2 linked regions of the Prosthecomicrobium sp. N25 genome follow. The protein of the gene in region 1 interacts with the protein of each later gene in a pairwise test. Links are inferred from orthologs where the notes say so. Each region holds a gene or a part of one and is shown in the gene's direction. Other genes may lie near its edges. The genes, in order: ligA and leuS.

Region 1 (14,017 bases):
CCACCCTCGTGGACGACGAGAGCGAGCTCGGCGTCGCCTGCGTCGACATGGGCGGCGGCACCACTTCGATCGCGGTCTTCGCCGACGGCCAGTTCTGCCACGTGGACGCCATCGCGATCGGCGGCCAGCACGTCACCATGGACATCGCGCGCGGGCTGTCGACGCGGCTCGCGGACGCCGAACGGATCAAGACGCTGCACGGCTCGGCGCTCGCCACCTCCTCGGACGACCACGAGATCGTGGGCGTGCCGGCGGTCGGCGAGGACAGCCACGACATCATCAACATCCCGCGGGGCTCGCTGACCCGCATCATCCGCCCGCGCATCGAGGAGATCCTCGAACTGACGCGCGACCGGCTGGCCGCCTCCGGCTTCGCAGGCCGGGTCGGGCGGCGGGTGGTGCTGACCGGCGGGGCGAGCCAACTCACCGGCCTCGTCGAGGTGGCCCGGCGCGTGCTCGGACGCAACGTCCGGCTCGGCCGTCCGCTCGGCATCGCCGGGCTGCCGCAGGCCGCCAAGGGGCCGGCCTTCTCGGCCGCCGTCGGGCTCCTGATCTACCCGCAGGTGGCGCAGATCGAGCAGTTCGAGACGCGCTCCCGCGGCATGCAGATGACGGGCACGGGCTATCTGGCCCGGGTCGGCCAGTGGTTTCGCGACAGTTGGTGATGCGTACCGGGTGACGCCCGGTCCGGCGGCCGGCGAGGCCCGCGGGATCCGGGGAGAGAGGACAGGTCCGTCCCGCGCTGTCGGGGCGGGGGACACGGAACAGATGGGATGCTCCCGCCGCGGCGGGTGGTCCGAAGAGGCGAGGGTGCCATGACGTTGAATCTCAAACTGCCCGACATTCGGGAACTCAGGCCGCGGATCACCGTGTTCGGCGTCGGCGGCGCCGGCGGTAACGCCGTCAACAACATGATCACCACGGGGCTCCACGGGGTCGACTTCGTCGTCGCCAACACGGACGCCCAGGCGCTCACCCTCACCAAGTCCGACCGCGTCATCCAGATGGGCGTGGCGGTGACCGAAGGCCTCGGCGCGGGCTCGCAGCCGGAGGTCGGCCGGGCGGCCGCCGAGGAGGTGATCGACGAGATCGCCGACCATCTCTCGGGTGCCCACATGGTGTTCATCACCGCCGGCATGGGCGGCGGCACCGGCACCGGCGCGGCGCCGGTGGTGGCGCGGGCGGCGCGCGAGCAGGGCATCCTGACCGTCGGCGTCGTGACGAAGCCGTTCCACTTCGAGGGCGCGCGGCGCATGCGCGTCGCCGAGCAGGGCATCGCCGAACTTCAGAAGAGCGTCGACACCCTCATCGTCATCCCGAACCAGAACCTGTTCCGAATCGCCAACGAGCGCACCACCTTCGCGGACGCCTTCGCGATGGCGGACCAGGTCCTCTACTCGGGCGTCGCCTGCATCACCGACCTGATGGTCAAGGAAGGCCTGATCAACCTCGACTTCGCCGATGTCCGCTCGATCATGCGCGGCATGGGCAAGGCGATGATGGGCACGGGCGAGGCCTCGGGCGACAAGCGCGCCCTGCAGGCGGCCGAGGCGGCGATCGCCAACCCGCTCCTCGACGAGACCTCGATGAAGGGCGCGCGCGGCGTGCTCATCTCGATCTCGGGCGGCAAGGACCTCACCCTCTACGAGGTGGACGAGGCCGCGACCCGCATCCGCGAGGAGGTCGACCCGGACGCCAACATCATCCTCGGCGCCACCTTCGACGACAGCCTCGAGGGCGTGGTGCGGGTGTCGGTGGTCGCCACCGGCATCGACCAGGAGCCCGGCGAGGGCCTCGCCACCATCGAGTATCGCCAGCCCGAGCAGCCGGTGCGCCCGCGCACGCCGGTCGCCCGCCAGGCGGCCCCGGCGTCCATCCCGGCGCCGCAGCCGCAGCCTCAGCCGGCCTTCGCGGCGCCCGCCCCGCGCTACGACGAGCCCGCGCCGCTGCAGCGCCGCGACCTCGCCCATGCGGCGGCCCTCCAGGCGGAGGCGGAAGCCCGCATCGAGCGTGAGATCGCCATTCCCGAGCCGCCGACCCAGCCGATCGCGGTGGCGGAGGATCCGGCCGTGACGATCCAGCGCCACTCGCCGGCCCCGGCCGCCTACGAGACGCCCGATCCGATCCACGACCTCGACGAGCCGCACCCGATGCGGCACGAGCCGGAGGTGTCGCGCGATCCCTACATCCCGCCGGCGGCCGCGCAGCCGAGCCAGCCGCGCATGCCGCGCTACGAGGACCTGCCGCGCCCCGGCAAGGCGCTCGCGGCGGCGGCCGGGCACGCGGGCGTCGACCCGCACGGCGACGACGGACGGCGTCCGATGAGCCTGCTGAAGCGCCTCGCCAACGGCTTCTCGCGCCAGCAGGAGGACGAGGTGCCGACCCAGGCGTCCGCGCCGCAGCCGCGCGAGCCGGGCTTCGCCCCGGCTCCGGCGCAGGACTTCGCCCGCCGGCCGCCGGTGCGGCCGCAGGCACCGGAAGCGCCCCCACGCGCTCCGCAGGGCCATCTCGATCCGCACGGCCGAATGCCCCAGGCTTCCGTCGAGCCGCAACCCCGGGCCGCCCGGGTCGGCGACGAGGACCACCTGGAGATTCCGGCCTTCCTGCGGCGGCAGGCCAACTGACGCCACACTCCGTTCCGTTTCGGGACAAGGCCCGGCGCGCCCTCGCGCCGGGCCTTCGCGTTCGTGTCATTCACCGAATTTTAGCAAAGGCCGCAATAGTTTAGACACCGTAGTACCGGTAACAATCCGTAACCAAGCGTGATTTTCCTCGCGGCGAGGGTGCCGCTACCTTCCAGGCTCACGGGATGGGCAAAGGCGTCACGCACGCTGGGTCGCTACCGGATTACGACCAAATCGAGGCTTTCCGCCGGCAGCGGCGCGGAGCCTCCGCTCGGGGTCCCAGGCGGGTGGTGAGAATGGCGCGAAACGGGGTGTACGCCCAGACGACGATCGCCGACACGGTTCGGCTGGTCGGAACAGGGGTTCACAGCGGCGAGCGCGTCTCCCTGGCGCTCCACCCCGCGGACGCCGGCACCGGCATCGTCTTCCTGCGCGGCGACCGGCGCTCCGGTCGCGAGATCGAGATCCGGGCGGACTGGACCAGCGTCTCCGCCACCGAGCTCTGCACCGTCATCGGGGATCCGGCACGCGGCACGGTCGCCACCATCGAGCACCTGATGGCCGCGCTCTCCGGCCTCGGCATCGACAATGTCACGGTCGAGATCGACGGTCCCGAAGTCCCCGTGATGGACGGCAGCGCCCGGGTGTTCGTCGAGGCGATCGAGGGCGTCGGCGTCGAGCCGCTCGCGGAGCGCCGCCGCTACATCAAGGTCCTGAAGCCGATTCGCGTGGAGAGCGGCCATTCCTTCGCGGAGTTGCGTCCGCACGAGGGGACCCGCTTCGAGATCACCATCGACTTCCCGAACACGCTCATCGGCCGGCAGACCTATGCGGCCGACCTGACGGCCAAGACCTTCGTCCGCCATGTCGCCCGGGCCCGGACCTTCGGCTTCGTCTCCGACCTCGAGAAGCTGCTGCCGCTCGGCCTCTGCCGGGGCTCCTCGCTCGAGAACTCCATCGCCATCAAGGACGACCGGGTGCTCAACCCGGAGGGTCTGCGCTACGCCGACGAGTTCGTGCGCCACAAGGCGCTCGACGCGATCGGCGACCTGGCGCTCGCGGGCGGGCCGATCATGGGCCTCTACCGCTCCTACCGGGGCGGCCACCGGCTGAACTTCCAGGCCCTCGCCGCGCTCTTCTCCGACCCGAACGCCTGGTGCATCGTGGAACAGCCCGTGCGGCGCGAGGCTCCCGTCGCCGAGATCGGCGCGGGGCTGCTCGCTCCGGCCTTCGGCCCGGACGTGCGCTGACGATCGCGGCCGACCCGCCGATCGGGACGGCGCCAGTGGCGATCCTCCACCGCCCGTCGCGCGGCCGGGCCTGTGGCACATCCGCCTCGGCCCCGACCCGAAGCAGCCGGCTTCTCCGGATCGCCACAAAAACGGACCAATCCGGACCGAGTGAGGGGCCTCTGCCGCGCTTCGGCTGCCTGCCGGGCGGGCCGGCTGTCCGAAAGCGGTATCTCGGCGACCGGATTTGCTCTAGAAGGCGGCGTCGGGCTCACAGGAACGGTTTCGAGGCATGACGGGTGAAGCGTTGATCATCACGAACCGGACCCCGCGCCTCCGCCCCGTCGCGGCCGTTCTCGTCGCCGTCGCGGCCGGCCTCGGGCTCGCCGCCTGCTCGTCCACGGACGACGGTGCCGACACGACCACGCCGGCGGACGTGCTCTACAACCAGGGCATCGCCGCGATGGCGTCCGGCAAGACCTCGGCGGCGGTCAAGAGCTTCGAGGAGGTCGACCGGCAGCACCCCTATTCGGAGCTCGCCAAGAAGTCGATCCTGCTGCAGGCCTACACGAACTTCGAGAAGGGCTCCTACACGGACGCCATCCAGGCCGCCAAGCGCTTCACGACTCTCTATCCGACCCATCCGGACGCCGCCTATGCGACGTTCCTGATCGGCGAATCCTACTACAAGCAGATCCCCGACATCTCGCGCGACCAGGAACAGACCACGAAGGCGCTCGAGGCCTATACGGAGGTCGTGCAGAAGTTCCCGACCTCGCCCTACGCCAAGGAAGCGCAGAAGAAGCTCGACTTCACGCGCGACCAGCTGGCCGGCAAGGAGATGGACATCGGCCGCTTCTATCTCGCCAAGAAGCAGTACCTGGCGGCCATCAACCGCTTCAAGACGGTGATCTCGCAATACCAGACGACGCGCCATGTCGAGGAGGCGCTGGCGCGTCTCGTCGAGAGCTACTACGCGCTCGGCGTCGTGACGGAGGCGCAGGCGGCCGCGGCCGTGCTCGGGCACAATTTCCCGGACAGTCCCTGGTACAAGGACTCCTACACGCTCCTCAAGACCGGCGGCTACGAGCCGGCCGGGTCGGAGGGAAGCTGGATCACCAAGGCCTTCAAGGGCGTCAAGCTGATCTGAGCCGAGCCGGACGCCTCGCCGCGGGGCGGCGGCGCCGCAGGCCCGCGGACGCCCAGGTTCCTGTTCCGTTCGCGGTCGCGATCTGCTAGACGACTCGGGCGAATCCGTTCGTGGAGGTCGGTCGTCCCGTCATGCTCGCTTCGCTGTCGATCCGCGACATCGTTCTGATCGAACGGCTCGAGATCGACTTCTCGCGCGGGCTCACCGTGCTTACGGGGGAGACCGGTGCGGGCAAGTCGATCCTGCTCGACGCGCTGTCGCTGGCGCTCGGCGGGCGAGGCGACGCCGGGCTGGTGCGCAGCGGAGCAGCCCAGGGACAGGTGACGGCCGTGTTCGACCTGGCGGCCGACCATCCCGCGCGGCGGCTCCTGGCCGACAACGAACTCGACCCGGAGGGCGACCTGATCGTCCGGCGCGTGCAGAGCGCGGACGGGCGGACGCGCGCCTTCGTCAACGACCAGGCGGTCAGCGCCGCGCTGCTGCGGGACCTCGGGGCTCGTCTCGTCGAGATCCACGGCCAGCACGACGACCGGGCGCTGGTCGACGAGCGGGAGCACCGCCGGCTGCTGGATGCCTTCGGGGGCCTGGAGCCGGAGGTCGCCGCCGTCGGCGAGGCCTTCGCGGCGTGGCGCCGGCTCAGCCGCGAGCGGGACCAGGCGCGGGCACGGATCGACGCGGCGCGGCGGGAGGCCGACTACCTGCGCTCGGTGCTCGACGAGCTCGACGCCCTGAAGCCGGAGGAGGGCGAGGAGACCGAGCTCGCCACCCTGCGCCACCGCATGATGCAGGCCGAGAAGGTGGCCGGCGACCTGAAGGAGGCCTTCGACACGCTCGACGGTTCGACCTCGCCGATCCCGACGGTGTCGGGCCTCCTCAGGCGGCTCGAACGCAAGGTGGCGCAGGATGCGCCGGGGCCGATGGAGGCCGTCGTGGCCGCGCTCGGGACGGCGCTCGATGCGCTCGATGAGGCACGGTCGGGGCTCGAGCTGTCGCTTCGCGAGGCCGCGTTCGACCCGCGCGTGCTGGAGCGGACGGAGGAGCGGCTCTTCGCGCTCCGTGCCGCGGCGCGCAAGCACGCCGTGCCGGTCGACGATCTTCCCCGCGTTCGGGCCAGGACGGCGGCGAGCCTGGAGGAACTCGACCACGGGGAGGAACGGCTGGGGCGCCTGACAGAGGAGGCGGAGGCCGCCAGCGGGGTCTATGCGGCGGCGGCGGAGCGCCTCTCCGAGCGGCGGCGGGCGGCGGCCTCGGCGCTGGAGGCGGCGGTCGCGGCGGAGCTGCCGGCGCTGAAGCTCGAGCGCGCGCGCTTCATCGTCGACCTGCAATCGGACGCCAGCCTGGCCGGGGCGGAGGGGAACGACCGGGCGGAGTTCCACGTGCAGACTAATCCGGGCACGCGCGCCGGGCCGATGATGAAGGTCGCCTCCGGGGGTGAGCTCTCGCGCTTCCTGCTCGCCCTCAAGGTTTCGCTGGCCGACCGGGGCTCGGCGCCGACCCTCGTTTTCGACGAGATCGACACCGGCGTGGGCGGGGCGGTCGCGGAGGCGATCGGGCTCAGGCTCGCGCGTCTCGCCGAAAGGGTACAGGTGGTCTCGGTCACGCACGCCCCGCAGGTGGCGGCCCGCGCGGCCTCGCATCTGCTGATCGCCAAGGAGCCCGTGAACGGCGAGCGGGAGGGGGAGGTCAGGGTCGCCACGCGGGTGGTCCCGCTGGAGGCGAAGTCGCGGCGGGAGGAGATCGCCAGGATGCTGGCCGGCGCCGTCATCACGGACGAGGCCCGGGCCGCGGCCGGCCGACTGCTCGCGGGCCGGTAACGGTCCAGGTGCCGCGCAGTTATAAGAACCGATAATACATTGATCTATTGAATTACCAGAATACGTATTCCGGTCTTTTCGATATTTCGCTTATACTGGCGTGTTTTCGCTCCAGAAGATGCACAACATTTCCGCAGTCGATCGGTGGTTTATTTACTATCGGGAAAGTCCGGCGCGGCAATCTTTTCGCAAAACCATTGAGGATGGCGAACGATGGCAAATGCGGTGCAGGTCGACGACGTCTTGTCAGGAGCCATTCGCGCCAAGGATCTCACCGAGGCCAAGATCGCGCAGATCAGGGCGATCACCGGGCGGCTCCGGATCCTGGCGCTCAACGCCATGATCGAGGCGACGCAGGCCGGCGCCCACGGGCGCGGTTTCGCAGTGGTGGCGCAGGAGGTGCGCAACATCTCCACCGAGGTCGAACGGATTTCCGGCTCCTTCGCGAGCGAGCTCGTCTCGGAGATCGCGGCGCTGGAGACTCTGACGCGCCGGATGGCCGAGGACGCGCAGGGGGCTCGGCTGGTTGACCTGGCGCTCAATGCCGTCGAACTGATCGACCGGAACCTCTACGAGCGAAGCTGCGACGTGCGCTGGTGGGCGACCGATTCGGCCGTCGTGGAGGCGCTCGCGGCACCCGGTCCGGAGGCCGGCGCCCATGCCTCCCTTCGCCTCGGCGTCATCCTCGACGCCTATACGGTCTACCTGGACCTCTGGCTGTGCGACATGGACGGTCGGGTGGTCGCCAACGGGCGGCCGGACCGGCACCGGGTGCAGGGCCTGGACGTGCGCGACCGGCCCTGGTTCCAGAAGGGGCGCCTGTTGGCGAGCGGCAACGACTATGCGGTGACGGAGGTCGACGCGGAGCCGGGGCTCGGCCGTGCCCAGGTCGCCACCTATGCGGCGAGCGTGCGGGAGGACGGCGACGCACACGGGCGGCCGCTCGGCATCCTGGCGATCCATTTCGACTGGGAGCCGCAGGCCCGGGCGATCGTGCAGGGGGTGCGCCTGGGGGAGGGCGAGCGCGACCGCACCCGCGTGCTCCTGGTCGACCGCGCACACCGCGTGATCGCGGCCTCGGACGGCCGCGGCCTTCTCACCGAGCGCTTCCCGCTGCGCACCGACGGCGCGCTCTCGGGCAGCTACGGGGAGCCCGGATCGGTGGTCGCCTTCCACCACACGCCCGGCTACGAAACCTACCAGGGCCTCGGCTGGTACGGGGTCATCGTCCAGCGGACGGCGTGACCGCCGCGCCGGCCGCATCGGCTTGAAGCGGGACGGCGGGGCTTCTATCGTCGCGCTCCCGCCGCCGAGGACGACGCGACGCATGCCCAGGCCCGCCCCCCAGATCCCCGTCGACGACCTGACGCCGGCCCAGGCCGAGGCCGAGCTGGCCCGCCTCGCCGCCGAGATCGCCACGCACGACGCGGCCTATTACAGGGAGGACGCGCCGCTCGTCTCGGATGCGGACTACGATGCGCTGAGGCGCCGCAACCTGGCGATCGAGATCCGCTTCCCGGAGCTGAAGCGGCCCGATTCGCCCTCCGAGCGGGTCGGAGCGGGGCCTTCGGAGAAGTTCGCCAAGGTGCGGCACGCGGTGCCGATGCTGTCGCTCGACAATGCCTTCGCGGACCAGGACGTCGTCGACTTCGCCGACCGGGTGCGGCGGTTCCTGCGCCTCGGGGAGGCGGAGGTGGCCTTCACGGCGGAACCCAAGATCGACGGCCTCTCCTGCAACCTCCGCTACGAGGGCGGGCGCCTCGTCTCCGCCGCGACGCGGGGCGACGGCCTGGAGGGCGAGAACGTCACCCTCAACGTGAAGACCATCCCGGACGTGCCCGGCGTGCTGCCCAGGGGCGTGCCGGAGATCGTCGAGGTGCGCGGCGAGGTCTACATGGGCCACGCCGAGTTCGCCAAGCTCAACGAGCGGCAGCGCGAGGCCGGCGACAAGGTCTTCGCCAACCCGCGCAACGCGGCGGCGGGATCGCTGCGGCAGCTCGACTGGCGAATCACCGCGGCGCGGCCGCTGCGCTTCTTCGCCTATGCGTGGGGCGAGATGAGCGCGATGCCGGCCGAGACCCAGATGGGCATGGTGCAGGCCTTCGCGGACTGGGGCTTCGTGATCAACCCGCTCCTCGTGCTGGCGCGCAGCACCGAAGAGCTGCTGGCGCACTACCGGCGGATCGAGGCGTCGCGGGCCTCGCTCGGCTACGACATCGACGGCGTCGTCTACAAGGTGGACCGGCTCGACTGGCAGCAGCGGCTCGGCTTCGTGTCGCGCAGCCCGCGCTGGGCGGTCGCGCACAAGTTCCCGGCCGAGAAGGCGACGACGATCCTGCGCGACATCGAGATCCAGGTCGGCCGGACCGGGGCCCTGACCCCGGTCGCCAAGCTCGAGCCGGTCACGGTTGGAGGCGTCGTCGTCTCCAACGCGACCTTGCACAATCCGGACGAGATCGCGCGCCTCGACGTGCGCAAGGGCGACACGGTCGTGGTCCAGCGGGCCGGCGACGTCATCCCGCAGATCCTCGGGGTCGTGGAGGGGCTGCGGCCGGCGGAGGCGGTGCCCTACGTCTTTCCGTCGGTCTGCCCCTGTCCCCTGCACACCCCGGTCGTCCGCGAGGAGACCGCGACGGGGGCCGAGGGGGCCGTCCGGCGCTGCACGGGCGAGTTCGCCTGCCCGTTCCAGCGACAGGAGCACCTCCGCCACTTCGTGTCGCGGCGGGCCTTCGACATCGAGGGGATCGGGGAGAAGCAGATCGAGTTCTTCTTCTCCGACCCCGACCTGCCGGTGAAGGAGCCCGCGGACCTCTTCACCCTCGCGGAGCGCGACGCGGGCAACCTCAGGAAGCTGAAGGACAAGGAGGGATTCGGAGCGACCTCCGCCGCCAAGCTCTTTGCCGCCATCGACGAGCGGCGGACGATCAGCCTGGAACGGCTCGTCTATGCGCTTGGGATCCGCAACGTGGGCGAGACCACGGCGCGCAGCCTGGCGCGGGCCTACGGATCGTGGGAGGCGTTCCACGCGGCGGCGGTCGCCGTCGCGGCGGGGGACGGGCAGGCGCGCGAGGAGATGGACGCCATCGACCAGATCGGCGAGACGGTGATCGACTCGATCGGACGCTACTTCGCGGAAGAGCACAACCTGCGCATCGTCGAGCGGCTCGTCGAGCAGCTGACCGGCGGCATCCGGGACGCCGAGCAGCCGAAGTCCGACACGGCCGTGGCGGGCAAGACGATCGTCTTCACGGGCACGCTGGAGAAGCTCACGCGCGAGGAGGCGAAGGCGCAGGCGGAGCGGCTCGGCGCCAAGGTGTCGGGCTCGGTGTCGGCGAAGACGGACCTTGTGGTCGCCGGCCCGGGCGCGGGCTCGAAGCTCGCCAAGGCCCGGGAACTCGGCGTGGCGGTGATCGACGAGGACCAGTGGATCGCGCTCACGGGCCGTTAGGTTCCGAGGAGCGCAGGGGTCGCCGCTCGAGACGGTTCGGGGCCTGCTCAGTCCGGGCAATCGCGCGCCGACGACGGATCAGGGCGCTGATAAGTACTACCCACTATCGACTTCGGAAACGGTCGATAACTTCGTTTTTCCGTAGCCCGCCGCTCGAGCCTATGGTTAATCGCAGGTGTACGGAGCGGACGAGGCCGGAAAGTCGAGCTTCCGCACCCTCCGGTTTTCTGCGGGCGACCATTCGATTTCTTATCATGGGTGCTTTTTCCCTATCCCCCCTGCAGCGCGCGGCGCTCGAAGCCGCGGCCCGGTCGCCCCTCAAGGCGTTCCGCCGGGGCTATGCGGCCGACCGGTTCGGGCCGTTCCACCGCATGACGACGATCGCGTCGCTGGAAGCGCGCGGGCTGGTCGAACGGCGACGAACGGGTAGTATCTGTCGTGCCACGCCGGAGGGGTTGGCCCGACTCGCGGCGGCGCGGGATCTCGCGCCGGCAGATGCCTGACGGTTCCCTCGATCCCGCGCAGGCACCGACAGGCGGAGCCCCATGTTCGTCTCCTACGCGCAGAATTTCGAAGACGTTATCCTCAACCGCCTGTTCGCCGACCGGGAGACCGGCACCTACGTGGACGTGGGCGCCTCGCACCCGGTGATCGACAGCGTCACACACGCCTTCTACGAGCGGGGCTGGTCGGGGCTGAACATCGAGCCGCTGCCGGAGCGCATCGCGGAGCTCGACTACGCGCGGCCGCGCGACCGCAACCTGCGGATCGCGGTGGCGGAGGCGGCGGGCACGGCGACCTTCCACGCCTTCCCGAAGTGGCACGGGCTCTCGACTCTCGACCCGGAGGTCGCGGCGGCGATGCGGCGCTGGGGCGACGAGGCGCACCCGGTGGAGGTGACGATCCGGACGCTGTCGGAGGTGCTCGCCGAGGAGAAGGTCGGCGCCATCGACTTCCTGAAGATCGACGTGGAGGGCGCGGAGGGCCGGGTCCTCGCCGGTCTCGACCTGACCCGGTGGCGCCCGGTGGTGATCCTGATCGAGGCCACCTATCCGACCACGTCGGAGCCGAGCCACCACGGCTGGGAGCCCGCGCTCCTCGCCTGCGGCTACCGCTTCGTCCTCTTCGACGGGCTCAACCGCTTCTACCTGCGCGAGGAATCCTCCGAATTCGCCGGACGCTTCAGCCTGCCGCCCAACGTCTTCGACAAATACGTGCGCTGGCAGGATGCCGGCCGCCCACTCGCCCACGAGGCGCATCCGGAGCACCGCTTCGCCCGCCACCTCGCCGACGCTTGGCTCGCCGACATCGGGCAGGTGGACGAGGCGGCGCTGGTGCGGCTCCTCGGGTCCGGCATCCCGCCGCACGCGATGGAGAAGCCGATCACGGCGGAGAGCTTCGCGGACCTGTGGCGGCGGGTGTTCGGCGAAGACGTTCCGGCCGGCGCCGCGGAGGCGGTGGCGGCCAACGACCCTAGGCCGACGGTCGCGGCGACGCTCAAGGGCCTCGTCGCCTCGGAGCGGTTCCGGCGCAAGCGGAGCCGGCTTGCCGGCTGGTGAGCCGGTCCGCCGGCTGGTGAGCCGGGACGGGCTCAGCCGAGGCCGCGCGTGGCCTCCTCCAGGAAGGCGCGGGTCTCCGCGTCGACCAGAGGGCCGACCTCGGCGAGGACACGGGCGTGATAGGCGTCCAGCCATTGCAGTTCGGCGCGGGTGAGGAGTTCCGGCGCGATCAGTCGACGGTCGATCGGCGCGAGGGTGAGGGTCTCGAAGGCCATCATGGGACGGTCGCCGCCGGGGATCTCGGCGGGCTCGGTCACCAGGATCAGGTTCTCGATGCGGATGCCGAAGGCCCCCGTCCGGTAGTAGCCGGGTTCGTTGGAGAGGATCATGCCCGGCTCGAGCGGGACCATGCCGGTCTTGGCGATCCGCTGGGGCCCCTCGTGGACGGAGAGGAAGCTGCCCACGCCGTGGCCGGTGCCGTGGTCGTAGTCGAGGCCCGCCTGCCAGAGCGCGGCGCGCGCGAAGGCGTCCAGATGGCCGCCGGCGGTCCCCTTGGGGAAGCGGGCGGTGGCGATGGCGATGTGGCCCTTGAGCACGCGGGTGAAGCAGGCGCGCATGGTCTCGGTCGGGGTGCCGACCGCGATCGTGCGGGTGATGTCGGTTGTGCCGTCCCGATACTGGGCGCCGGAATCGATCAGGAACAGCGTCCCGGGCTCGACCGGGCGGTTGGTCTTGCGGGTGACGCGGTAGTGCACGACGGCGCCGTTCGGGCCGGAGCCCGAGATGGTGTCGAAGGAGATGTCGACCAGCTCGCCCGTCTCCCGTCGGAACGCCTCGAGCGCCTCGACGACCGCGATCTCGTCCAGGCCGCCCTTCGGCGCCTCGCGGTCGAACCATGCGAGGAAGCGGGCGAAGGCCGCGGCGTCGCGCAGATGGGCGGAGCGGGTGCCGGCGATCTCGGCGGCGTTCTTGCGCGCCTTCGGGAGGATCACCGGGTCCTCGCCCTCGACGAGCTGGCCGCCGGCCTCGCGGATGCGGGTGGCGACCGCGGAGGCGACCCAGGCCGGGTCGATCAGCACCGCGGCCTTGCCGGCCCCCAGCGCCTCGAGGGCGGGGGCGAGGGCCGCGGGCTCCTCGACGTCCGCCAGGTCCTCCAGATGCGCGCGCTCCTCGTTGCCGAGCTTGCGGCCGTCGATGAAGAGGCTCGGCCGGCCGTCGCGGCGGAGGATCGCGAAGGAAAGGGGCAGGGGCGTGTGCGGCACGTCGGCGCCGCGGATGTTGAAGGTCCAGGCGATGGAGTCCGGCTGGGTCAGCACCACCGCGTCCGCGCGGCGCTCCGCCAGGATGCGGCCGAGGCGGGCGAGCTTGTCGGCGGGGGCCTCGCCGGCGAAGTCCAGGGGCTGCAGACGGACGCGGCCGAGCGGCGCGGCGGGCCGGTCCGGCCAGATGGCGTCGACCGGGTTGCCGTCGACGGCCACCAGCGTGGCGCCCGCGCGCTCGGCGGCGCGCTCGAGGGCGCGGACCCCCGCGACCGTATGGAGCCAGGGGTCGTAGCCGAAGCGGGCACCGGCGGGGAGGGCGGTCTCCAGCCAGACGCTCGGCGGGGTCGCGACCAGGTCGACCGGCTCGTAGGCGGCCATGTCCACCTGCTGGCGGACCTGCAGCGTGTAGCGGCCGTCGACGAAGACTGCGGCGCGGTCCCTCAGGACTACGGCGGCGCCGGCGGAGCCCGAGAAGCCGGTCAGCCACTTCAGGCGCTCGGCGGAGGGCGGGACGTATTCGCCCTGGTGCTCGTCGGCGCGCGGAACGATGAAGCCGTCGAGGCCGCGGCGGGCGAGTTCGGCGCGGAGGGCGGCAAGGCGCACGAGGCCGAGGGAGGGGTCGGCGCTGTCGTCGAAGGTCTGGAACATGGGGCGGACCTTAGCGGGGGCCGGACAGGGCGGCAACCGGCTCGGGGCGCACATCGGGCGCTGATCAGCGGCGCCCCTTCTCGAGCACGAGGGCCTGCCAGTCGTCCCGCTCGACGCGGCCGGCGAGCCGAAGGCCGTGGGGCAGCCAGGCCGAGAGGACGCGCGGGGCGTCGCTCCTGCGCAGGCCGGACAGGACGACGGTGGCCCGGGGCGCCAGGGCGCGCGCGACGGGGGCGGCGAGCAGCATGAGGGGGCGGGCGAGGATGTTGGCCACGACCAGGTCGTAGGGGGCCGCCTCGACGAGCCGGCGGGCGCGCATGCCGTCCGCCACCAGGCATTCGAC
Region 2 (14,181 bases), on another replicon or contig:
TTCGGGGCCTTGGGCTTGTCCATGATGTACTGGAAGGTCTTCTCGTCGGGAGCGATCAGGCCGGCGCGGGCGCCGCCCTCGATCGACATGTTGCAGACCGTCATGCGGCCTTCCATGGAGAGCGACCGGATCGCCTCGCCGGCATATTCGATGACGTGGCCGGTGCCGCCGGCCGTGCCGATCTCGCCGATGATGGCGAGGATGATGTCCTTGGCGCCGACGCCGGCGGGCAGCTGCCCGTCGACGGTCACGCGCATGTTCTTCGCCTTCTTCTGCACGAGCGTCTGGGTGGCGAGCACATGCTCGACCTCGGAGGTGCCGATCCCGTGGGCGAGCGCCCCGAAGGCGCCGTGCGTGGAGGTGTGGCTGTCACCGCAGACGATCGTCATGCCCGGCAGGGTGAAGCCCTGCTCCGGGCCGACGACGTGGACGATGCCCTGCCGGCTGTCGAGCTCGTCGTAATACTCGACGCCGAACTCGGCCGCGTTCCGGGCGAGGGTCGCCACCTGCAGCGCGCTTTCCGGGTCGTCGATGCCGTGGCTGCGGTCGGTGGTCGGCACGTTGTGGTCGACGACCGCCAGCGTCTTCTGGGGCGCATGGACCTTGCGGTGGGCGACGCGCAGGCCCTCGAAGGCCTGCGGGCTCGTCACCTCGTGCACGAGATGGCGGTCGATGTAGAGGAGGCAGGTCCCGTCCGGCTGCTGGTCGACGACGTGATCGTCCCAGATCTTGTCGTAGAGGGTGCGGGGGGCCATGGCGTGTCTCCGTCCGTGTATCCGAGCCGTCTCGGGCAAGCGCGGTTGGACATAGCGGAAACGGGCGCTGTGGAAAAGTGTCCAATATGCCCCGGGCGCGCGCCCCGGCCGCATGGCTGTCGCCCGCCGCGCCCGGACCGCGGCGGGCGGGTGCCGGCCCGGGGTAGGATCGCGTCAACCATACTGACCAATGTTTCGCTAACCATCCCGCTTGGCAGGATTTTCACGGAGTCCCGCGCATTCTCCAGGGCGGACCCGAAAGGGACGGGACGAAGGCAGGGGCGGGAGCCATGGACCTCAGGATGGTGGGCTCGGCGGCCGCGTTGGCGGTCGCCTTGGCGGCGGGGGCGGCGGAGGCGCGCGATGTGGTGCGCTTCGACGGCGCCTACGCGGCCGGCACGGTGGTGGTCAAGACCGGCGAGCGCAAGCTCTACTACGTGCTCGGGGGCGGGCAGGCGATCCGCTACCCGATCGCGGTCGGCATGCCGGGCCGGGAGTGGTCGGGGCAGAACTCGATCGCCCGCAAGGAGGTCAACCCGGTCTGGCAGCCGCCTGCCGAGGTGCGGCACGACAAGCCGGCCCTGCCGCAGCTCGTCCCGCCGGGGCCGTCGAACCCGCTCGGACCCCGCGCCATGGTGCTCGCCTGGGGCGAATACGCCATCCACGGCACCAACAAGCCGAGTTCGATCGGAACGCGCGCGTCCTACGGCTGCATCCGCATGTACAACGAGCACGTGGTCGATCTCTTCGACCGCGTGCAGGTCGGCACGCCGGTCGTGGTCACGCCCTGAGGGCGGAGAGCCCGTCGTCATGCTGCCGGGACATGGCCGCGGCGAGCAGATCGAGGTCGACGGTGAAATTCTCGAGGATCAGCCTGTAGAGACCGGACCGGTCCGGCGCGAAAGGACCGATCTTCTCGAGCGCGAGATGGATGTCGCGATCGCTATCGAGAACCGGACGCGTACGACGCGAATCATGAATCATGACCGCCTCCCGTGAATAGCGGGAGGATGTCTCATTCAATGGATTTATCTACAGGAAAAATTTGCCGGTTCGCCCCGCAGGTATTACTCCTGATACGCATCTCACGCTACTACAATTTTAGTGAGGCCTGCGGGCCCGGGGACCGCTTCGGGCCGGTGCGTGCCCGGCCTTCCCGAACGGCTTGAATTGCCGGCGGCAGGCGCCGATATCTGAGCCGCGCCGGTCCGAGGCGCATCGGTTCCAGCCTTCCCTCAAGACGATCGAACCATGACAGCCGAAACGATGGAAAAGCCCGCCGAACAGCATGCGTTCCAGGCGGAGGTCGCGCGCCTCCTGCACCTGATGGTTCATTCGGTCTATTCCAACCGCGACATCTTCCTGCGCGAGCTGGTATCGAACGCCGCCGACGCCTGCGAGAAACTGCGCTGGCAGGCCGTGTCCGAGCCCGCGCTGCTCGCCGACGGCGCCGCGCTGGAAATTACCATCGAGGCCGACCCGGGCGGCCGCCGCCTGACGGTCTCCGACAACGGCATCGGCATGAGCCGCGAGGAGCTGATCGACAATCTCGGCACCATTGCACGCTCCGGCACGCGGGCCTTCCTGGAGGCGGCAGGGGCCGCGAAGGACGGCTCGCGCCTGATCGGGCAGTTCGGGGTCGGCTTCTACTCGGCTTTCATGGTGGCCGAGACAGTCGAGGTCGCCAGCCGCAAGGCCGGCGCCGAAGAGGCCTGGTCCTGGACGTCCGACGGGCAGGGCAGCTTCTCGGTGGCGCCGCTGGCGCTCGAGGACGCGCCGGCGCGCGGGACCCGGGTCGTGCTCCACCTCGCCGAGGAGAGCAAGGACTACGCCGAAGAAGCCACCATCGAACGTATCGTGCGCGCCTATTCGGCGCACGTGCCCGTGCCGATCCGGTTCGGCAAGGCCGGGGAGCCGGCCTCGCGGGAGCTGACGGACGGGTCGGCCCTGTGGACGCGGCCAAAGTCGGAGATCAAGAAGGAAGAGTACGCGGAGTTCTACGGCAACGTCTCGGGCCAGTGGGACGAGCCGGCGCTGACCCTGCACTATCGCGCCGAGGGCCGCACGGAATACTCCGTTCTGCTCTTCGTGCCCTCCATGAAGCCGTTCGACCTCTTCGACCCGGCGCGCAAGGGCCGCGTGAAGCTCTATGTGCGGCGCATCTTCATCTCCGACGAGGTCGAGGTCCTGCCCGCCTGGGCGCGCTTCGTGCGCGGCGTGATCGACAGCGAGGACCTGCCGCTCAACATCTCGCGCGAGATGCTGCAGTCCAATCCCCTGCTGGAGGCGATCCGCAAGGGCGTGGTCGGCCGGATCCTGTCCGAATTCGCCAGGACAGCCGAGAAGGAGCCGGAGACCTGGACCACCGTCTGGGAGGCGTTCGGACCCGTCATCAAGGAGGGGCTCTACGAGGACCCCGAGCGGCGGGATGAGATCTTCAAGGTCGCCCGGTTCCGCACGACGACGTCCGGCGACGGCTGGCGCTCGCTCGCCGACTACGTCAAGGACCTCAAGGAGAACCAGACCCGGATCTTCTACGTGCTCGCCGACAGCCCCGAGCGCGCGGCGGCGAGCCCGCACCTGGAGGGCTTCCGGGCGCGCGGCGTGGAAGTGCTGCTGCTGACCGACCCGGTCGACGCCTTCTGGGTGCGCACCGCGCTCGGCTACGAGGGCAAGCCGTTCCAGTCGATCACCCAGGGGGCGGCCGACCTCGACGCCATTCCTCTGCCGGCGGACGACAAGTCCCCGGAGGAGGACGCGCCGCGCGACGCCGCCATCGCCACCGTGGTGGCCTTCGTCAAGGAGACGCTCGGCGACAAGGTCGGAGACGTGCGCAAGTCGACGCGGCTCGCCGAGAGCCCGGCCTGCCTGGTCGCCCCGGACTTCGGCCCCGACCGGGCCTTCGAGAAGATCCTGGCGCGCAGCCAGGCGGCGGGCGGCGGCTTCTCGAAGCCCGTGCTGGAGATCAACCCCAACCATGCGCTGGTCGCCGCCATGGCGCGGCACCTGGCGGACGCCGACAAGTCGCTGATGCGGGACGCGGCCGTGCTGCTGCACGGGCAGGCGCGCATCCTGGACGGGGACACGCCCGACGACCCGGCGGATTTCGGGCGTCGGCTCGTGCGCGTCATGGAGCGGCTCCTCGCCTGAACGGGCGGCTTCGCCGCCCGCGAGGCCTCGCCGTGTCTAGTCGCGGTCGAGGGCCTCGAGGCGCGCCGCGAGGCTGCCGAGGTTCGGGCCGAGGGCGGTCAGGCGCTCGGCCACGCGCTGCTGCAGGGTCAGCGTCACGTCCGGGTACTCCTCCAGGACCCGCCGGAACATGCGGCGGGTGATCAGGAGCGTGACGGCGCGACCGGCCGCGACCGCAGTCGCGGGACGGCGCGTCTCCACCAGAAGGGCGAGTTCGCCGAGCAGGGTGCCGGGGCCGGCGGTCAGCACCGTCGCGGGGCCGTCCTCCCGGTCGTGCCGCAGATCGATGCGGCCGCCCATGACCAGGGCGGCGCCGTCGGCCGCCTCGCCTTCCCGGAACAGGATCTCGCCGGCGGCCAGCTCGCGCCGCTCCGCGCTGAAGGCGATGAGGCGCAGGGGTTCCGCCGGCACGCCGGCCAGGAAGGGCACCTCCTGCAAGACCTGGATGTCGCGCTCGAGCGTCATGGCCTTCCGGCTTTCCCGCCGCGGCCGCCGCACGTCAAGGGAAATCGGGCGGGCCGCCGCGTCCGGCGGGAGCGGCGCGCGCCCGTCACGGCACCAGCTTGTAGCCGCCGGACTCGGTGACCAGCAGTTCGGCACTCGACGGGTCGCGCTCGATCTTCTGCCGGAGCCGGTAGATGTGGGTCTCCAGCGTGTGGGTGGTGACGCCGGAATTGTAGCCCCAGACCTCGTGCAGCAGGACGTCGCGCGACACGGGGCGCTCGCCCGCGCGGTAGAGATACTTGAGGATCGCGGTCTCCTTCTCGGTCAGCCGCACCTTGGAGCCCTTCTCGTCGAGCAGCAGCTTGGCGGAGGGGCGGAAGGTGTAGCGCCCGATCGTGAAGGTGGCGTCCTCGGTCTGCTCGTGCTGGCGCAGGTGCGCGCGGATGCGGGCGAGCAGGACGGCGAACTTGAAGGGCTTCGCCACGTAATCGTTGGCGCCCGCCTCCAGGCCGAGCACGGTGTCGCTGTCCGTGTCGTGGCCGGTCAGCATGATGATCGGCGCCTTGAAGGCGTTCTTGCGCAGGATCTTGACCGCCTCGCGCCCGTCCATGTCGGGCAGGCCGACGTCCATGATGAGCAGGTCGACGTGGTCGTTGCGCGCCATCTGCACGCCCTTGGCGGCCGTGTCGGCCTGGGCGGTCTCGAATTCCTCGTACAACGACAGCTGCTCGACGAGACCTTCCCGCAGGTCGGTGTCGTCGTCACAGATGAGGATCTTGCGCGCAGCCATGGGTCCCGTCCTACAGTCCGCCCGTCGCCGATATGACCGTTGTCCTTGTTTCGGCAAGGGCTTGTCGACCTCGAAGCAGAAGACCATCCTTCGCGCCGCAGCGCAAGAACCGCGGTTCGGACCGGGCCGGCACCCCGCCTTCGCCTGGGCGCGACCTCGGGAGCGCGCCGGAACAGCCGGATTCGACTTGGGAAATTCCTGCAGAACCCTGGGCGGCATCCCGGCCGCCGCCCCCGAGACTGGACCACGACCATGCGCCGTCCCGCCGTTCCGCCCAAGGTGATTCGCATCCGGCCGAGGCCCGGGCACCCGACGGAAGGGCTCCTGACCCTCGGGGGCGCGACCGTGCCGTGCCGGCTCGGCCGCTCCGGCATCACCCGCTTCAAGCGCGAGGGGGACGGGGCGACGCCGGCGGCCACCATGCGGCTGGTCGCGCTCCGCTATCGCGCCGACCGGATTCCCCGCCCACGGACCGGCCTTCCCGTGCGGGCGATCCGCCCCGAGGACGGCTGGTGCGACGACCCGGCGGACGGGCGCTACAACCGGCCGGTCCGGCTGCCGTTCGGGCCGTCCCACGAGGCGATGGCGCGGCAGGACGCCGTCTACGACATCGTCGTGGTGCTCGACTGGAACGTCTCGCGCCGGAGCCTCAACCGGGGGAGCGCCATCTTCCTGCACCTGACCCGCCCGGACAGACGGCCGACGGCGGGCTGCGTCGCGGTCGACCTGCCGGTCATGCGCCGCCTGCTGGCGGCCGCGGGGCGGCGGGCCGTGATGGCCGTCCTCTAGGCCGCCCGGGCGAGCCCGGTTTCGGCCGGAGCCGCTGGGAAGGCCGCTGGCGGGCATTCCTGCCGGCGGGTGTCTCGGGTCGGACCGGATGGCGATCGGGCGTCCTGGAGACTCCCAGGCGGTCGACTATTTCGATTCCGAATCAAAAATCGTGCGATCCAGGGTTGTCAGCGGGCGCCGAAGATGGCGCTGCCGACACGGACGTGGGTCGCCCCGAACTGGATGGCGGTCTCGAAGTCCGACGACATGCCCATGGACAGGAGCCCGACCCCGGCCTCGCGGGCGAGCTTCTCCAGAAGTGCGAAGTGGGGACCGGGCTGGTCCTCGACGGGCGGGATGCACATCAGACCCGCGATGGCGAGACCATGGGCAGTGCGGCAGCGCTCCACGAAGGCGACCGCCTCGCGCGGGTCGATGCCGGCCTTCTGGGGCTCGAGGCCCGTGTTGACCTGCACGAGCAGACGCGGCGACCGGCCCAGGCGGCGCATCTCCTCGGCGAGCGCGGCGGCGATCTTCTCCCGGTCGACGGTGTGGATCACGTCGAAGAGTTCGACGGCCTCCCGTGCCTTGTTGGATTGGAGCGGGCCGATCAGGTGGAGCTCGATCCCGGGCGTCTCCTCGCGCAGCGCCGGCCACTTGGCCTTGGCCTCCTGGACGCGGTTCTCGCCGAAGACCCGCTGGCCGGCGGCGATCACGGGCCGGATCGCGTCGGCGTCGAAGGTCTTGGAGACCGCAACCAGGGTGACGGACCCCGGCGCACGTGCGTGGGTGCGCTCGGCGCGGGCGATGCGGTTGCGGATCTCGGCAAGTCTTTCGGCGGCGTCAACCATTCGCGTCCATCCTGAAGGGCGGGCGATTCGGCTCCGCATAGCAGAACCGGCGCCGCGGGGCGACGCATCGCTGTTGACGTTATACGGCCTTTCTGGTGAAGGTCGCCCGCTTCCCGCGCGCGACGGAGCCGCGCGGCACCGACCCCGTCCAGACCCGAAGGCGACCGGCAGATCCCATGGCGAGCGAGCGCTACAATCCCCGCGAGGCGGAACCGAAGTGGCAGAGGGCCTGGGAGGCGGCCGAGGTGTTCCGGACGCTCAACGACGATCCGCGGCCCAAATACTACGTGCTCGAGATGTTTCCCTATCCGTCGGGGCGCATCCACATGGGGCACGTGCGCAACTACACCATGGGCGACGTGGTGGCACGCTACAAGCGGGCCCGCGGCTTCAACGTGCTGCACCCGATGGGCTGGGACGCCTTCGGGCTGCCGGCCGAGAACGCCGCCATCCAGAACAAGGTCCACCCGGCCAAATGGACCTACGAGAACATCGCCACCATGAAGGCGCAGCTGAAGTCGATGGGGCTCTCCCTGGACTGGGCGCGCGAGGTGGCGACCTGCGACCCGAGCTACTATCGGCACCAGCAGAAGATGTTCACGGACTTCTTCAAGGCCGGGCTGGTCTACCGCTCCAAGTCGAAGGTGAACTGGGACCCGGTCGACATGACCGTGCTCGCCAACGAGCAGGTGGTCGACGGCCGCGGCTGGCGCTCCGGCGCGGTCGTCGAGCAGCGCGAGCTGGAGCAGTGGAAATTCAGGATCACGGCCTATTCGGACGAGCTCCTGTCCGCGCTCGACACGCTGGACCGCTGGCCCGACAAGGTGCGCCTGATGCAGCGCAACTGGATCGGCAAGTCGGAGGGCATGCGGGTCCGCTTCGAGCTCGTCGAGCCGGCGCCGAACGGCGACCGGACGCTGGAGATCTTCACGACGCGGGCCGACACGCTGTTCGGCGCGAGCTTCATGGCGATCGCGCCCGACCATCCGCTGGCGAAGGCCTGCGGGGCGCAGGACCCCGGCCTCGCCGCCTTCCAGGAGAAGTGCCGGCAGATGGGCACGTCCGTGGCGGTCCTGGAGACGGCCGAGAAGGAGGGCTACGACACGGGCCTGAAGGTCCGCCATCCGTTCCTGCCGGAGGTGGAGCTCACCGTCTATGTCGCCAACTTCATCCTGATGGACTACGGCACCGGCGCCATCTTCGGCTGCCCGGCGCACGACCAGCGCGACCTGGACTTCGCCCGCAAGTACGGGCTGAAGGTCATCCCGGTCGTGCTGCCGCCGGCGGCCGATCCTACCAGCTTCACGATCGACGACACGGCCTATGACGGGGACGGGACGCTGTTCAACTCCGCCTTCATGGACGGGCTCCCGATCGAGGCCGCCAAGGAGGCGGTGGCGCGGCGGCTGGAGACGACGGACCTGCACGGCGCCCCGCAGGGCACCCGGCAGGTGAACTACCGCCTGCGCGACTGGCTGATCTCCCGCCAGCGCTACTGGGGCTGCCCGATCCCGATGATCCACTGCGAGGCCTGCGGGGTGGTACCCGTGCCGGAGCAGGATCTGCCGGTGCGGCTGCCCGAGGACGCGACCTTCGACCGGCCCGGCAACCCGCTCGACCACCACCCGACGTGGAAGCACGTCGCCTGCCCGTCCTGCGGGGGGCGGGCGCGGCGCGAGACGGACACGATGGACACCTTCGTGGACTCGTCCTGGTACTTCGCGCGCTTCACCGACCCGTGGAACGAGACCGCGCCGACGACCCGCTCGGCGGTCGACGGCTGGCTGCCGGTCGACCAGTATATCGGCGGGATCGAGCACGCGATCCTGCACCTGCTCTACTCGCGCTTCTTCACCCGCGCCATGCGGGCGACCGGGCATGCGGGGTTGGACGAGCCCTTCGCGGGGCTGTTCACCCAGGGCATGGTGGTGCACGAGACCTACCGGGGGCCGGACGGCGCCTGGGTGTCGCCCGCGGAGGTCGAGATCACGGAGGCGGACGGCAAGCGCTCCGCCCGGCTGAAGGCGACGGGCGGGCCGGTCGAGATCGGCGGCATCGAGAAGATGTCGAAGTCCAAGAAGAACACGGTGGACCCGTCGGAGATCATCGGCGGCTGGGGCGCGGACACGGCGCGCTGGTTCATGCTGTCCGACAGCCCGCCGGAGCGCGACGTGATCTGGACGGAGGCCGGGGCCGAGGGCGCGCACCGCTTCGTGCAGCGGATCTGGCGGATGGTCGGCGAGGCCCTGCCCTTCGTGTCCGGCGGCGCGCCGGCACTTCCGGCCGACCTCTCGGCGGCGGGTCTGGCGGTGCGCAAGGCGGCGCACAAGACCCTGGTGGCGGTCGAGGACGACATCGAGAAGCTGGCGTTCAACCGGGCGGTCGCGCGCATCTACGAGCTCGCCAACACGCTCCAGAAGGCGCTCGCGGATGGCGGGGCCGGCTCGGATCCGGGGCTCGCGGCGGCCCTCCACGAGGCCTTCGACATCCTGGTGCGGATCATCGCGCCGATGATGCCGCATCTCGCCGAGGAATGCTGGCAGGCGATGGGCCGCGAGGGGCTGATCGCCACCCTGGGCTGGCCGGTGGCGGACCGGACGCTGACGGTCGACGACACGATCGTGCTGCCGGTGCAGATCAACGGCAAGAAGCGGGCGGAGTTGACTGTGGCGCGCGAGGCGGGCGAGGCTGAGGTGCGGGCCGCGACGCTGGCGCTCGACGCGGTGGTGGCCGCGCTCGGCGGCAATCCGCCCAAGAAGGTGATCGTGGTGCCGCAGAGGATCGTGAATGTGGTGGCCTGACCGGACCGTCCGACCCCGCCGCCTCGCAGGTCCCGCAGCCCTGCTGGCCGCGGCCCTGGCGCTTGGCGCCTGCTCGGACATCCGACCGCTCTACGGCACCACGGCGGCCGGCGACACGACGGTCGCGCGCCTCGCCTCGATCGACCTGAAGCTCGTGGACAGCCGCGTCAGCCAGAGGGTCCGCAACGAGCTGGTGTTCGCCTTCTACGGCGGGGGCGAGCCGGCCAAGCCGGCCTACAGGCTCGACCTGCGCGTCACGGACAGCTCGATCCCGGTCGGCATCGAGCGGACGGAGAGCACGCCGGCGGCCTACCTGGTGCAGCTCAATGCCAGCTTCACGCTCGTCGATCTCGCCTCCGGCACGACGATCCTGACCGGCAACAGCTTCGCCAACGCGTCCTACGACTTCTCCCAGCAGCGCTTCGCCAACGTGCGGGCGCAGCGCGACGCGGAGAACCGGGCGGCGACCCAGATCGCGGCCGACATCCGCACCAAGATCGCCGCCTGGCTGGCCACCCACTCGTGAGCGGGGCCGGCCGAGGCCGGAGTCAGTGGTCGGAGAGGACGACGTCGTCCGTGTAGTCGACCCCGGGGACCTCCTTGACGATCGGCTGGCCGCAGATGACGCGGCCCTTGACGGGGTCGAAGGTCAGGGTCGGCTGACCGGCGAGGTCCCAGCCCTTGTTCAGGGCGGCGGTGACGCGCTTGCAGAAGGCGGCGTCGTCGGGGCCGGTCAGATATCGGTAGAGCTTCATCGGACACTCGGCGAAGGGGACGGGCGGCGCGCAGCCTCGGGCACCGTCGGGGCCGGGTCAAGCCCCGCGAATCACGCCGCGGCCGGGGTGGCGGTCAGGCCGCGGGCGGCCGCCAGGGTGCGCTTGGCCATCTCGGCATGCAGCAGCTCGACCATCCGGCCCTCGACCGTGATGACGCCCTTGCCGGCGTTCTCGGGCAGCGCGAAGGCGGCGACGATCTTCTCGGCCCAGGCGACCTCGGTGGCGGAGGGCGAGAAGACCTCGTTGGCGACGGCGATCTGCCTGGGGTGGATCAGCGTCTTGCCGTCCATCCCGAGATCGCGGCCCTGGGCGCATTCCTCGCGAAAGCCCTCCAGGTCGTCGAAGTCGTTGTAGACGCCGTCGATCACGTCGAGGCCGTGGGCGCGGGCGGCCTGCACGGTCAGGGACAGCCAGGTGATCATGGGCAGCCGGCCCTTGACGAGGCGGGCGCGGGTCTCCTTGGCGAGGTCGTTGGTGCCGAGCACCATGGCGGCGAAGCGCCGGCCGGCCGGCACGCCGACCGCGGCGGCGATCGGGGCGGCATTGAGGATCCCCATCGGGGTCTCCATCATGGCCCAGATGCGGGTCTCGGAGGGCGCGCCGTTCATGTCCAGGAAGTCGCCGACCTGGTGGATGTCCTCGGCGAAGCTCACCTTCGGGACCAGGATCGCGTGCGGCCCGGCCGCCGCGGCGGCCTTGAGATCGGCCTTGCCCCAGGGGGTGTCGAGGCCGTTGATGCGGATGACGAGCTCGCGCTCGCCGTAGCCGCCGTCGCGCACGGCACGGCAGACCTGCTCGCGGGCGAGCTCCTTGGCGTCCGGGGCGACCGCGTCCTCCAGGTCGAGGATCAGCGCGTCGGCCTCCAGCGTCTTCGCCTTCTCGAGCGCGCGCGCGTTCGAGCCGGGCATGTAGAGCACGCTGCGCCGCGGGCGGAAGGTCATCGAGGTCTCCCCCTGTTCATGCTTCGGGCCCGGAACGCTATCGCGCGCGGCATCCTGCCGCAATGCACCATTGGGAGGGCGCGGTGCCGTCGAACGCGGCGGCGCGCGCTGCGGTTCCCCGGCTGGCCACGGCAGCCCTTTCTCGTGCAAAGTCGCGCGAACCGAGGGAGTGACCATGCCCATCGCATTCCACATGATCGCCGGGGCGCCGGAGCCGGTGGCGACGTTCAGCCATGCCACGGAGGTGGACGGGTGGGTGTTCGTCACCGGGCAGATGCCGACCGTGCCCGGGCGGCCCGACGATCCGCTGCCGGAGGGGATCGAGGCGCAGACGCGGCAGGTGATGGAGAATCTCGCAACGGTGCTGGCGGGGCTGGGGCTCTCGCTCGCGGACGTCACCATGGCGCGGGCCTACCTGACGCGGTTCGAGCGGGACTACGCGCCGTTCAACGCCGTCTACAAGCGCTTCTTCGCTGAGGGGCGCCTGCCGGCACGGACCTGCATCGGCGTGACCGCGCTCGCCAAGGGGGCGCTCGTCGAGGTCGACCTGGTGGCGCGGCGTCCCGGCGGGAGCGGCGCTTGACGGCGGCCGCGGGTGGGGGCGCGATGGGGCGGGCGGAGGGAACCGTGCTGGCGGCCGGCGTCCTCGCGGCCCTGGTCGTCTCCGGGATCGGGCCCTATGACCGGCTGACCTGGGTCCTGGAGGTGATCTGGGTGCTGGTCGGCCTGCCGCTCGCGGTCCTGACCCGCCGCGTCTTCCCGCTGACGCCGCTCCTCTACCGGCTGATGGCGCTGCACGCCGTCGTGCTGGTCGTCGGCGGCCACTACACCTACGCGCGGGTGCCGCTCGGCCTGTGGGTCGCAGACTGGTTCGACCTCGCGCGCAACCACTACGACCGGCTTGGGCATTTCCTGCAGGGCTTCGTGCCGGCGATCCTGGTGCGCGAGATCCTGTCGCGCCGGTCGCCGCTCAGGGGCTCGGCCTGGCTCGGGCCCCTTACGGTCGCCTGCTGCCTGGCCTTCAGCGCCTTCTTCGAGTTCATCGAGTGGTGGAGCGCTCTCGTCTACGGCGCCGCCGCGGATTCCTTCCTGGCGACCCAGGGGGATCCCTGGGACACGCAGTGGGACATGTTCCTGGCGTTCGTGGGGGCGACGCTCGCGGTCGCGACGCTCGGACGGGTCCACGACCGGCAGATGGCGCGGCTCGAAGGCGGCGGGGTCAGCCGGGCCGCCGCGCCCTGAGCGAATAGGCGAGCGGGAGCGACGGGCCGCCGGCGGGGAAGCGCCAGAGATCGACGCCGTCCTCGACCAGGGTCGGGTAGGCCTTCCAGGCGACGCGGTCGTGTTCGCGCAGCATCTCGAGGCGGAGGCCGGCGCCGAGGAGCGCGGTGACCACCTCGGAGATCGGGTGGGTCCATTCGTAGTTGCGGGTGTTGACGAGCGGCCGGGCGTCGCCCGTGTAGGTGTGCGTCATGTCGCTGGCGACCGGCTTTTCGGGCGGGTCCCGCCAGGGATAGGTCGGGGTCGGCACGCCGTCCCGGTCGGCGAGGGCGCCGCAGGTGATCGGATGGCTCTCGATCAGGTAGAGGTAGCCGCCGGGGCGGAGCAGGCGGGCCACCACGGCGGCCCAGCGCTCGATGTCGGGCAGCCAGTTGAGGGCGCCCCAGCCGGTGAAGACCCTGTCGTAGGTCTCGCCGGGCCGGTCGGGGGCCGCGTAGACGTCGCCCTCGACGAAGCGCACGTCGGGCCGGCCGGCGCGGCGGGCGAAGTCGCGGGCCGCCTCGATGGCCTTGGGCGAGAAGTCCAGGCCGGTGGCGCGGGCGCCGAAGTGGGCGAGGCTGATCGTGTCGAGGCCGATGTGGCACTGGAGGTGGACCAGGTCGAGGCCCCGGACGTCGCCGATCTCCGCCGCTTCGATGGCGTGCAGGCTGGACCGGCCGGCAAGGACGTCGGCGATGCGGTAGGACCCGGTCCGGTCGGTCGCGTGCAGGCCGGCGCGCTCGTCCCAGTTCAGGCGGTTGGCTTCGAGACGAGGATCCATGGCGCGCGCCCCTTCGGCTCCAGACAACGAAAAAGGCCGGAGAACCGGCCTTGATCGAACCTTCGCGAGGCGGACGGGACGGATCAGGCCGTCTTCTTGTCCTGCTTCTCGACGATGCGGGCCGCCTTGCCGGTCAGGCCGCGCAGGTAATAGAGCTTGGCGCGGCGGACCTTGCCGCGGCGGACGACGTCGACGGACTCGATCAGGGGCGTGTAGACGGGGAACACGCGCTCGACGCCCTCGCCGTACGAGATCTTGCGGACCGTGAAGCTCTCGTTCAGGCCCGAGCCGGAGCGGGCGATGCAGACGCCCTCGTAGGCCTGCACGCGGGTGCGGTTGCCTTCGACGACGCGGACGTTGACGCGGACCGTGTCGCCCGGGGCGAAGTCCGGGATGGAGCGCTTCTCGGCGATGGCCGACATCTGCTCGGCTTCGAGCTGATCGATGATGTTCATGGGTGCACCTGTCTCAGAAGTTGGCGTTGCCTATACTCGATGTCGGACCGCTTGTCATGTCCCCGTCGTCATCTCCGGGGCCCGGGACCGGCGGCTTTGCTTTCGCGGCCCTCGCGGGCCCGATGGTCCGCCCAGAGGTCCGGCCGGCGCTCGGCCGTGATCGCCTCCGACGCCCTGCGGCGCCAGTTCGCGATCCGGCCGTGGTCGCCGGAGGTCAGGACCTCCGGGATCGTCCGCCCCTCCCAGACCTGCGGCCTGGTGTAGTGCGGGTATTCCAGGAGCCCGGCCTCGAAGCTCTCCTCCGCGCCGGACTCGGTCTTGCCCATCACGCCCGGCAGGAGCCGGACGACCGCGTCGAGGAGCACCTGCG

Evidence for each region.
Region 2: the proteins of ligA (region 1) and leuS interact in binary tests that used the Escherichia coli proteins (3 or more experiments, as listed by UniProt). The link is inferred for Prosthecomicrobium sp. N25 from one-to-one orthologs.

The regions. Positions count from the first base shown.
Region 1 is NZ_JBBCAT010000005.1:130,647-144,663, forward strand. The notes cover bases 7,740-10,704. They hold ligA (NAD-dependent DNA ligase LigA), read left to right. Parts: upstream 7,740-8,144; coding sequence 8,145-10,265; downstream 10,266-10,704. Other genes in these bases: WBG79_RS25095 (methyl-accepting chemotaxis protein), read left to right, coding at 7,740-8,062; WBG79_RS25105 (hypothetical protein), read left to right, coding at 10,520-10,704. Also shown: cell division protein FtsA, read left to right, coding at 1-665; cell division protein FtsZ, read left to right, coding at 816-2,624; lpxC (UDP-3-O-acyl-N-acetylglucosamine deacetylase), read left to right, coding at 2,921-3,874; WBG79_RS25085 (outer membrane protein assembly factor BamD), read left to right, coding at 4,146-5,003; DNA repair protein RecN, read left to right, coding at 5,135-6,817; more of WBG79_RS25095, read left to right, coding at 7,031-7,739; more of WBG79_RS25105, read left to right, coding at 10,705-10,768; WBG79_RS25110 (FkbM family methyltransferase), read left to right, coding at 10,811-11,824; WBG79_RS25115 (aminopeptidase P family protein), read right to left, coding at 11,857-13,674; WBG79_RS25120 (50S ribosomal protein L11 methyltransferase), read right to left, coding at 13,739-14,017. UniProt on the Escherichia coli protein: DNA ligase that catalyzes the formation of phosphodiester linkages between 5'-phosphoryl and 3'-hydroxyl groups in double-stranded DNA using NAD as a coenzyme and as the energy source for the reaction.
Region 2 is NZ_JBBCAT010000002.1:233,713-247,893, forward strand. The notes cover bases 6,670-9,798. They hold leuS (leucine--tRNA ligase), read left to right. Parts: upstream 6,670-6,973; coding sequence 6,974-9,598; downstream 9,599-9,798. Other genes in these bases: WBG79_RS15935 (YggS family pyridoxal phosphate-dependent enzyme), read right to left, coding at 6,670-6,797; lptE (LPS assembly lipoprotein LptE), read left to right, coding at 9,585-9,798. Also shown: leuC (3-isopropylmalate dehydratase large subunit), read right to left, coding at 1-755; WBG79_RS15905 (L,D-transpeptidase), read left to right, coding at 1,046-1,546; WBG79_RS15910 (hypothetical protein), read right to left, coding at 1,536-1,739; molecular chaperone HtpG, read left to right, coding at 2,007-3,905; WBG79_RS15920 (cyclic nucleotide-binding domain-containing protein), read right to left, coding at 3,942-4,409; WBG79_RS15925 (response regulator transcription factor), read right to left, coding at 4,495-5,178; WBG79_RS15930 (L,D-transpeptidase family protein), read left to right, coding at 5,431-5,967; more of WBG79_RS15935, read right to left, coding at 6,135-6,669; more of lptE, read left to right, coding at 9,799-10,124; WBG79_RS15950 (DUF1737 domain-containing protein), read right to left, coding at 10,147-10,353; WBG79_RS15955 (HpcH/HpaI aldolase/citrate lyase family protein), read right to left, coding at 10,425-11,315; WBG79_RS15960 (RidA family protein), read left to right, coding at 11,497-11,898; WBG79_RS15965 (DUF2238 domain-containing protein), read left to right, coding at 11,895-12,557; WBG79_RS15970 (class I SAM-dependent methyltransferase), read right to left, coding at 12,535-13,356; tRNA (guanosine(37)-N1)-methyltransferase TrmD, read right to left, coding at 13,880-14,181.